3 regions of the Caballeronia sp. GAWG1-1 genome follow, and region 2 is predicted to be linked to each of the others. Evidence: predicted binding sites of a transcription regulator. Region 2 holds the regulator's gene; each other region holds the start of a gene.
The links. Region 2 encodes LexA, which represses DNA repair genes until DNA is damaged. Its sites were predicted from a motif close to ACTGTATNNNNATACAGT; they were not measured.
Positions count from the first base shown of each region.

Region 1: NCT03_RS15240 (DUF2471 family protein) is a predicted target of LexA. The motif match lies at 1,853-1,870, and genes of this name have one in related genera.
Region 3: imuA (translesion DNA synthesis-associated protein ImuA) is a predicted target of LexA. The motif match lies at 1,450-1,467, and genes of this name have one in related genera.

Region 1 covers NZ_JALQDB010000025.1:169,295-172,571, reverse strand. The annotation lists gene NCT03_RS15245 (DUF2252 domain-containing protein) at 1-1,434, shown strand, start outside; gene NCT03_RS15240 (DUF2471 family protein) at 1,469-1,825, opposite strand; gene NCT03_RS15235 (helix-turn-helix domain-containing protein) at 2,126-2,728, opposite strand; gene NCT03_RS15230 (glycine C-acetyltransferase) at 2,887-3,277, shown strand, end outside.
Region 2 covers NZ_JALQDB010000011.1:138,963-142,239, forward strand. The annotation lists gene NCT03_RS07105 (universal stress protein) at 1-394, shown strand, start outside; gene NCT03_RS07110 (DUF2939 domain-containing protein) at 554-1,171, opposite strand; gene NCT03_RS07115 (hypothetical protein) at 1,330-1,656, opposite strand; gene lexA (transcriptional repressor LexA) at 1,817-2,494, opposite strand; gene NCT03_RS07125 (sulfate ABC transporter substrate-binding protein) at 2,764-3,277, shown strand, end outside.
Region 3 covers NZ_JALQDB010000006.1:238,097-241,373, reverse strand. The annotation lists gene NCT03_RS03725 (SOS response-associated peptidase family protein) at 1-592, opposite strand, end outside; gene NCT03_RS03720 (hypothetical protein) at 636-992, opposite strand; gene imuA (translesion DNA synthesis-associated protein ImuA) at 1,492-2,205, shown strand; gene NCT03_RS03710 (Y-family DNA polymerase) at 2,129-3,277, shown strand, end outside.

The sequences.
Region 1 (3,277 bases), on a different contig from region 2:
GGCTTTGCATCAGACTCGGGGCAATCGACGTTTACGTGGCAGGAACGCCGGGCTAGCGGACGTGCCGCGCGTCAGCGAACACCACGAGGCACGCAAGAGGCTGTCGGCGACGTCGATCGCGATCCCATCGAGTTGCTGCGAATAAGCAGCATGGGTCGCGTCCCTGCGCTGATTCCGCTGCGATACGGCCGCATGTTGGCATCGCCCTTTGCTTTTTTTCGTGGCAGCGCGATTGTTCAGGCGCACGATCTAGCTAGTACACCTTCGAGTGGATTGACCGTTCAAATCTGCGGTGACTGCCACCTGTCAAACTTCGGCGGGTTCGCGACGCCCGAGCGTGCGCTCGTATTCGATCTGAACGATTTCGACGAAACCGCACAAGGTCCATGGGAATGGGACGTCAAGCGACTCGTCGCGAGCGTGGCGGTCGCGGGCAGGCATCTGGGCCACGGCCGCGCGGGCTCTGAAGCACTCTGCTTCGAAGCGGCCCAGAGCTATCAGCAGCACATGCGCGAGTATGCCGAGATGGGCGTGCTGGATCTTTGGTACGAACGAATTACGTTCGACAGGATGTACGACGATGTGCAAAACGAAGACGTGAAACGTCGGATCAAGCGCGGTAGCGAACGCGCGAGCCGGCGCACGCATGAAAAGCTGCTGCCGAAGCTCGCCGATCGATCGGGCGATGCCTGGCGAATTCGCGACGCGCCGCCCGCGATCTTTCATATTCGCGGCGCAAGCACGCTCGTCGACGAGGACGACGAGTGGATGAAGCTCGAAGGCGATTCGCACACGATCCTGACTCCGCTCATACGCGATTACGTTTCGACGCTGACATCCGAGCGCGCCGCGCTTTTGTCGCAATTCGCGCTTCAGGACATCGCTTTCAAAGTGGTTGGAGTGGGAAGTGTCGGAACGCGATGCTTCGTGTTGTTGCTTACCGATCATCTTGGTAAGGCGCTCTTCCTGCAGTTGAAAGAGGCATCGACGGCCGTGGTGGCGCGCTACGTCGGCGCGACGAAACATACGCACGACGGGCATCGCATCGTTCACGGGCAACGCCTGATGCAGGCGGCGAGCGATCCTTTTCTAGGCTGGGCGTCGGGCCCGGTTGGACGCCCGCTTTATGTTCGCCAACTGCGCGACATGAAAATATCCGCCGACCTCGAAACATTCAGCGGCGAGGCCTTTCGCGGATACGCGTCGCTATGCGGCTGGGCGCTCGCGCGCGCGCATGCCAAGGCAAGCGGCTGCGCGCTTGAGATTTCCGGCTTTCTGGGTTCGGGTGATCGCATGGCGGAAGTGCTCGTCCGATACGCGAGCTCCTATGCGGATCAAGTCGAAAAAGATTACGACGCGTTCCGCTTGGCCTGCCGCAGCGGCAGACTTATGGCGCGCACGGATGCGGACATGGCGGCGGACTTTGCCGCCTGATGACTAGCGATGTGCGGCGTGCATCGCTCGCATGTCAGTGTGCGGCGATGGCCAGTTGCGGTCGGCCTTGTCGTGCAGCGCATTCGTAGGCGTCGACGGCGAATGCGAATACTGCCGGCAAAGCGTCGGAAGAGGCGACATCGACCACGTCGTCGGTTTCGGGGAAATGGAAGTCGTCGGGGCGGGCAAAAAGTTCGCGCAACGCAGCCTCGTGCCGGCCAGCGAAGCCCAGGTCCGCCACGGCTTCCGCTTCGATGGCGTGCAGCAAACGCCAGGTCAACGGCACGCCCAGATCGATGTATCGGCCCGCAATCTGTCGCGTAATGCGGTCCAGATCTTGTACCGCACGTGCAAACTGCTTCCTGCTGAGATGCTCGCCGTTCGACTCCATGATTCGCCCCTTCCGACTGGTCTTTGTACTGTATAAATATACAGTACTTGCCGCCATGAAAGTAGGGTCTCGCCAGTCGCCTTGCGTGTATGTGCGGTTTCGCTTATGGGCGGTTCAGTCCTGCGTGGGAGTGCGCGGCGAGTCACGTAAGGCGGCCGCGCGACGCAGACGGATGCTACGTCTTCGCAGGACGCGCCAGAAATTTATGCGCATAAAGAAGTGCCATGCCACCGTTGCTGTGCGCTGGAGGAGAGGCGGAGCACCTGCTCGCGGAAAACCGCAGACTCGCGAGTCGGGCCATTACCCATGTATAACCACGAGCAAAGCCTTTGCTTCGCCTCGCCCGACATTCCTAATGACATGACCGTCGTCGGCAGCGTAACGTGCGGTTTCCCCCGCCTTCAGTCGCTTCGCAGCACCTGATGCTTCGATTTCGATCGCGCCATTTAACACGGTCAAATGCTCCCGCGTGCCTGGCTCATGCGCGTCCGAGATGAGCGCCGCACCCGCGTGCAGCGTGAGCTCGTACCATTCGAATTTTCCAGCCAGCTCAATCGGTCCCCACACGCGAAGCTGATAGCCGCCGTTATCACCATTCAACGTCGGAATCTCATGCGGACCTGCAACGCGTATGACGTCACCGGCCTTCTGCTGCGCAAATAGCTGATCGAGGCTAATACCCAGTGCGTTCGTTAGCCGCCACGCCACGGCAATAGTTGGATTGGCCTTGTCCCGCTCGATCTCCGATAGCATCGATTTCGAAACGCCAGCGGCCCTGGATAAGTCATCGAGTGTCAATTTCCTTTCATTGCGTAGACGCTGAATCTGCTCGCCAACGCGCGGTGGCGCAGTTCCGCTGGCTGAGGAATCACCGGCCTTGCCGCTTGTGACAGAACTTGTCATGAACGCTGCATTCCTTTAGAGTGTTCGGTATATTGGAAATTTGTTCGAAATACCGAACCTGTCCAATGCAATGAATGAACTATAACAGGGCTAAAGGTGTGGCCGAGCCTGGCTGGTCCGCATCGACTCCTAAACAGCCGGATACTGGAAAGATGCCGATGAAAGACCGATACCTCTCCCATTTGCGAACTACGCTTAACGAGATTCGCGCCGCCGGGTTTTACAAAAGCGAGCGGGTCATCGCTAGCCCGCAGTCCTCGGAGATCCGCCTTGCCAACGGGAGCACCGTCCTCAATTTTTGCGCGAACAATTATCTCGGTCTTGCGAACGACGCTCGCTTGGTCGATGCCGCAAAAGCCGGACTTGAAGCAGATGGCTTTGGCATGGCATCCGTTCGCTTTATTTGCGGAACACAAACAGTCCACAAAGCGCTCGAACAACAAGTCGCGAAGTTTCTCCACTCCGACGACGCCATTCTTTACTCAAGCTGTTTTGACGCGAACGGCGGGCTCTTCGAGACGTTGCTGACCGAGGATGATGCAATCATCA
Region 2 (3,277 bases):
GGTGGTGGATATGCGTTCGAGCATTGCGCAAAGCGCCGGTCTTCTGACCGACATGGCATGCGGACGGTTCGAGGATGCCGCACGCGACATCCTGCAAGAAGGCGTGGAGTGGCTGCGCGAACGCGGCTTGCAGGCGCAGGGCCATTTTGCATTCGGGCATCCGATCGATGAAATCGCCACGCTGGCGGAAAGTCTCAAGGTCGATCTGGTCGTGGTCGGCCATCGATGCCGCAGCGGTCTCGCGCGCTGGTGGATGGGCGCGGGCAACACACCGCTGCTCGATCGCGTGTCATGCAGCATATTGGTTGCGGTTTGTCAGGCAGGTGAGTCGGCCGAAGCGGAAGATGAGGCGGCTTATGCGGCGAAGCCGGACCGGGCCGAAGTAAGTGTTTGAGGATAGGTTTGCGCGATGAGGCTGGCCTGCGTCGGGCCAGTGCTGTTTTGCGCTATCAGCGCCAGTTGCCGTAGCCTTGAATGACGGCAGCGCACGCTTAACGCCGCAAGAAATCCATGAAGCGCTTACCGGCACTTTAATGGTTGTCCAACAACGAACTCACCCGTTCAAATCAACCGCGACCAGCTTCCACGTTATCAACCCGTACCGATGAAAGATCGCTGAGTACCGCGCATCGCCCGCACCGTGCTGGTAGGTCACCACGAACGTATCGAAGCTGCGATATCCGGCCGTGGTCTGCGGTGGTTGACGCGGCGGTTCTTGAGTCGCAACCATGCCCGATGCCGCTTCCGACGGCGGTGAACTCGCCGCCGCCTGACCGTCTCGAACCGGTGGCACGACGGCGGGTGGATGCTCGCCTGGATCTCCCCGCGGCGGAATGCCATTCAAAATCGCGGCGACGCCTTCGGGCGTAGCGTAGGAATCCACCAGCGGCCCTACGAGCGCCGCGCCGATCATTGCACCGATGATCGCGAGCGGATTGCCGCTCTTCTGGATATCGACGCGCCGCGTCAGCAGTGCGCCGACTTGCTCTTTGAGACTTTCACGCAGTGCGGGGAAGTCGACGTATTCGTTGACGGTCTGTGCATCGCGCGCATCGGCCGCGTGCTTGACGCGCTTCAGTGCGATATAGGGCGACGCATAGACAAGGCTTAACCCTGCAACGATGAAGAGAATGACGAGCGTGACGACGAGATAACGCGTAGTGCGGGACATGCGAAGGAACGACCCCCGGCGTGACATGGGTGACATGAAAGAACGATTGACCATGTTCACGCCGGATATATCCCGAGCTTCATTCCTTGCAGCCGATAGATTGCGGACTGCCTGCATTGCACATAACTCAGATTCACTCGACAAACGCTCGACCGCCCTCAGGCCAGAATGCCGCTGCTAACGCCGGCGCGTTCCTCGTCGATACACCGGTCGATCATGCGCGACACCTCGCCGATATTGCCGACCATGATTACCCGCGACTCACTGCGATACACCCGCACCGGCGCGCGCTGTTCCGATTCCGCATGCACCGCGCTATTGAGCGACACACGGGCGAAGGCGGGTTGACGCGACGGCAACGCGGGCATCTCGTCGAAGAGATCGGGCGCCGCTTCAGGTCGCGCCACGGCGCATGAGATCAGCGAGCGCAAATGACGCAGACGGCCAAACTGACGAAAGGGCAGCAAACGGGCGAAACGTTCCATGATGACTCTCCAGACGGCGGACGACAGACGATAGGACGCACCGCGGCACGCCGCGAGCGGTGGCCGTCATGCTTGTAATTTTCGAAACGTGCCGCGTCGCGCGAGGGCGAGGAGGCGAAGCGGGCGGCGATGTTGACGCGCCGCGCGCTTGAGTCGTGCGTTAGAACTCGCCGGAGCGGATGAGCCCGACCGCGATTCCTTCCAGCGCGAAGTCGCCGCTGCCGGAGCGCACGAAGATGTTTTCGTAGTCGGGATTCTCCGCGACCAATTCCACGCCATCTGGCCGGCGCTTCCAGCGTTTCACCGTGACGTCGTCGCCAATACGCGCGACCACGATCTGCCCGTCTTTCGCTTCATTGCGCTTCTGTACGGCAAGCAGGTCGCCGTCGAGAATGCCCGCGTCGCGCATGGACAAGCCGCGCACCTTCAGCAGATAGTCGGGCTTGCCCGAAAAGAACGCAGGGTCGCACGCGTAGTGTTGCGAAATATGCTCCTGCGCAAGGATGGGACTGCCTGCCGCAACGCGCCCGACCAGCGGAAGCGACAACTGCATGATGCTCTGATGCGGCAAGGTGAACTGATGCGGAAGGTCGTCCGAACGGTCGATGCGTGCGGAGCCTCCCAGCAGGCGGATGCCACGCGACGAACCCGCCGCGAGTTCGATCACGCCCTTGCGCGCCAGTGCCCGCAGATGTTCCTCGGCGGAGTTCGCGGAGCTGAAGCCAAGCTCGGCAGCAATTTCGGCACGCGTGGGCGGAAAGCCCGTGCGGTCGATGGCTCGCTGGATGAGCTCGAACACTTGCTGCTGTCGCGCGGTAAGTTTTGAGGGTTTGGTCACTTGCTGGAGCCTCGGCGCACTGTATGGATGGACAGATGACTGTATTTTTATACAGTATTTAGCGCTTTTCAAGCTTTACTTGAAGTTCGTCGCTAGATCCTTTGCTGACAAGGCTGCAGCGCGCTCGAACCGTCTCTACTTGCCTCTCAAACCACGAAATAACCCGCTTTAGCACTTTTGCATCTAAAAAAGTGAGAAACAATTATTTCTAATCATATAAGCTCGCCTTTAGACTGATTCCGTCAATTCGATAAGACGGAGAACGGGGAATGCATAGCATCAGGGCTGGATTGAAGGGCGGCGCGAAACAACTCTTTGCCGCGCTGGCGATCACGGCGGCGAGTTTCGGAATCTCGGCCACCGCGCACGCGGACACGTCGTTTCTGAACGTCTCGTACGATCCGACGCGCGAGTTGTATCAGGACTTCAACCAGGCCTTTGCGAAGAAGTGGAAGGCGGACACCGGCGAAACGGTCACTTTCAAGCAATCTCACGGCGGTTCTGGTGGCCAAGCGCGCGCGGTTCTAGACGGGCTTCAGGCAGACGTCGTGACGCTTGCGCTTGCTTACGACATCGACGCACTCGCCTCCAAGGGCATCGTCGGCACGGACTGGCAGAAGCGTCTGCCGGACAATGCATCGCCGTACACGTCGACCATTGTGTTTCTGGTGCGCAAGGGCAACCCGAAGGGCATCAAGGACTGGGACGATCTCACCAAGCCGGGCGTGTCGATCGTCACGCCGAACCCGAAGACCTCGGGCGGCGCGCGCTGGAACTATTTGG
Region 3 (3,277 bases), on a different contig from region 2:
TGCCGTGCGTATGGCCGAAGCAGGGCTTCCAGAAACCTTCCAAATTATCTCGCCGCGCGTTGTATGTCCCAGGGAAGCGTCGATCGTAATTTGTGGGCTTGCCCGCGATACGACATTGATAGCGCATCGGCTTCACGACGTACTGCCCGTTTTCGATGATCAGCACTGGTGCATAGTAGCCAGGAAAGATGCGCGAGTCGCGATCCTTGGGTGTCGTGCGATGTAGATCATCAAGCCGGCGCAACGCAGAATCGATCTTGTCGGTGGCGATGCGGCGGCTATTTGTCGCCGCCGCGGTTACTTTGGTGTCCAACGCACGCTCGGCATCAGCGAGGCGCGCGCGCTGCTTGAATAGCTCTTGTTCGAGCGTATTCGCCTGCCCCGTGTTGAAACGATCGATGAATTCTTTGATCTGCCGTTCGTCGTCGTTCTCAGGATGAAGAAACGAGTCGTCCATCGCCTTTGGGATCTTGACTTTGCTGCCTTCGGCGTGTTCCCAGAACAGGCGCGCAAACTCACGAATGTCCATCTGCGCGCCGAACATTTTGACGTAGCATCGATAGTCCGCCTGAATCTGCGCCGAGTAGCACACTGCCGCCTCCAATTTGTTCTCGTTGGTGCCGCTCGCTTATGGTTCAGCTTAGCGTGCCCGTTGCCTCGCGGCATAGCTTCATCATCTTCTGGACGACCGTGCTCGCATGGTTCAATCCCATGTCGCCAGTAAATAACACCTGCACATCCGATTGACGAAGAGCAATGCCCGCTCCCTTCAGATCGCGCCGGGCAATTCTAAGGGCCAGTTGGCCGATGCGGACGCGCTCGAGCCAATCCATTGAAACAAAGTTGCGCTTAAGCCAAATGCGGCCGCTTTCCACAACGTGATCTATCCGCCACTCCTGCGTCAGCGCATGCGAAGCGGCGAGCGTTGCCACCAGAAAGCACAGGAGGTCGGCCCGGGCGCCGGTCAGTTCGTCAATTTTAGGTAGCTTCATTCCGCTCCTTGCGTGTTCCCAACGTACTAGCCGCCTTCCTCGGCTCCCTTCTTCAATCACCGAAGTCAGCTGTCTTGATTGCTTACTTCCATTTAGTTGCGGTCGCGTCCGGTACTTTCAACGACGTGGAACGACTGTCGTTCTTTGCAGCGCAGCCCGTTCCAACATACGACCCTTCGCTTCTTGGACAGTAGCTCCGATTGCTGCGATCAGCCGTCCAGCGGCTGAACTCGTCGGGCACTCCGGTCCGACCGTTCGTTCGCGCGAAGACGCGTGGCTCGTCTGCATTGCAGCGCGCGACGGCTACGTCAATCGTCGCCATAGTTTTGACGCAACTTGGCGACGCAGTCGGCAATCTCGGGCGTTGGGTGTCTCGGAGCAAGCATAGGCGTCGACTTTTTCTTCGGCTAGATAAAAAGGTGCAAATCACTGCTTCTATTTCTACGCTACACTCGATACTGTACATCCATACAGTATTTTCGCACTCTCAAATTGTGCTATGGCCGCCTTGCCTCAACACATCGAGTTGATTCACCCGGCGCTCTGGCGCGGATCTCAGCTCGCGCGTGCCGATGGTAAGACCATCGACACCGGCTACGCGGCCCTGTCGGCGGAGCTGCCCGGTGGCGGATGGCCGATTGGCGCACTGGTTGAGTTGCTGGTGCAACAGCCGGGGATCGGGGAGATGCGCTTGCTCAAGCCCGCGCTCGTCGCCGCGAGCAAGCGGCCGGTCGCGCTTCTGCAGGCACCGCACGTCCCGAACAGCCTGGCGTTCGCCTATCTGGGCGTGCCGCTGGACAAACTGATGATGCTGCGCGCGCCCAAGACAGCGGATGCGCTCTGGTGCGCCGAACGCGTGCTCAATGCTCGAAGTTGCGGCGCCCTGCTCTTCTGGCAACAGCACATCCGGTCGGAAGCGTTACGACGATTGCATCTAGCGGCACAGGCGACCGAGACCCTCCTGATTCTGGTTCGACCGCTTGCCGCCGCCCAGGATTCGTCGCCAGCGGCCTTACGGCTCGGTGTGCGACCCGCCGACGGCGGCCTCGCCGTCGATGTCATCAAGCGACGAGGCCCAACCCGAACCGATCAACTGTCCATCCACCTGCAACCATCTCCGATTCTGCTCAGTCCTCATGGCCGTGTTCGTCGCCATCTTCCTGCCCCGGCTTTCGCTGGAGGTGTTCCGACCGAGGTACTCGCCTCCGACTGAACACGGCTGCGTGGTGCTCGAACGCGACGAGGTCATCGTGCTTGACCAGGCGGCGAGAGAGGCAGGAGTTATGGTGGGGATGAAGCGCGGCGGGGTCACGACGCTTGCAGTAGATGCGTTGATGTACGACCGCAGTCCAACACGCGAGATCGATGTGCAACGCGAAGTCGCTTTCGCGCTATTGCGCTTTTCGCCTCAGGTGGCGGTTCGAGAAGAGGAAACGATTCTGGTCGATGTAACCGCCAGTCTTCGCCTCTTCGGGGGCATCCGACACGTGTGCCGAGAGATCCGGAAGGTGGTCAACGCGATTGGTGTGACCGCGCGCATGGGCGTCGCGCCCACGGGGCAAGGTGCGTGGCTGCTTGCCAAGCGTGGCCGACGGCGGGTGCTCAAGATGGGTTCGCTCGAACGCTATCTCGGGCAGTTACCTTTCATGGTCGTACCCGAAGTCCGGTCATTCTCCGAATGGTTCAACGGCCTCGGTTGCCGGGTGCTCAACGATGTTCGCCGCCTGCCGCGTGCAGGTCTTAAAAAGAGGTGCGGTGTGGACTTACTGGATTCGCTAGACCGCGCCTATGGCCTGTCGCCGGAATTTTATGAGTGGCTGGAACTGCCGCCTGCCTTTAATGCGCGTACGGAGCTGCCCGATCGCGTCGAGCATGCGGAAGCGGTGCTGTTCTCAGCGCGGCGCCTGATCGTGCAGCTTTGCGGATGGTTGAGCGGGCAGCAGCTGGCGCTCACGCAAGCGACGATTACGCTCGAGCACGAACGGGGGCGACAGGCGATCGAGCCAACGACGATCGACATCGCGCTGGCCGAACCCACCTGGTACGAAGAGCATCTTGTTCGGCTGCTGAAGGAGCGGCTCGGGCGCATCCAGCTCGAAGCCGCTGTGATTGCTGTGCGCTTGACCGCGTCAAAAGTGGAACCCGCCGAGCCACCCAGCGATTCGCTGTTCCCCGATTCAGGCGGCTCGGCCCAGGACCACAACCGATTGATCGAACTGCTTGTCGCGCGCCTGGGCGCCGAGAACGTCCTGCGGCCGGCACCGACCTCGGATCATCGGCCCGAG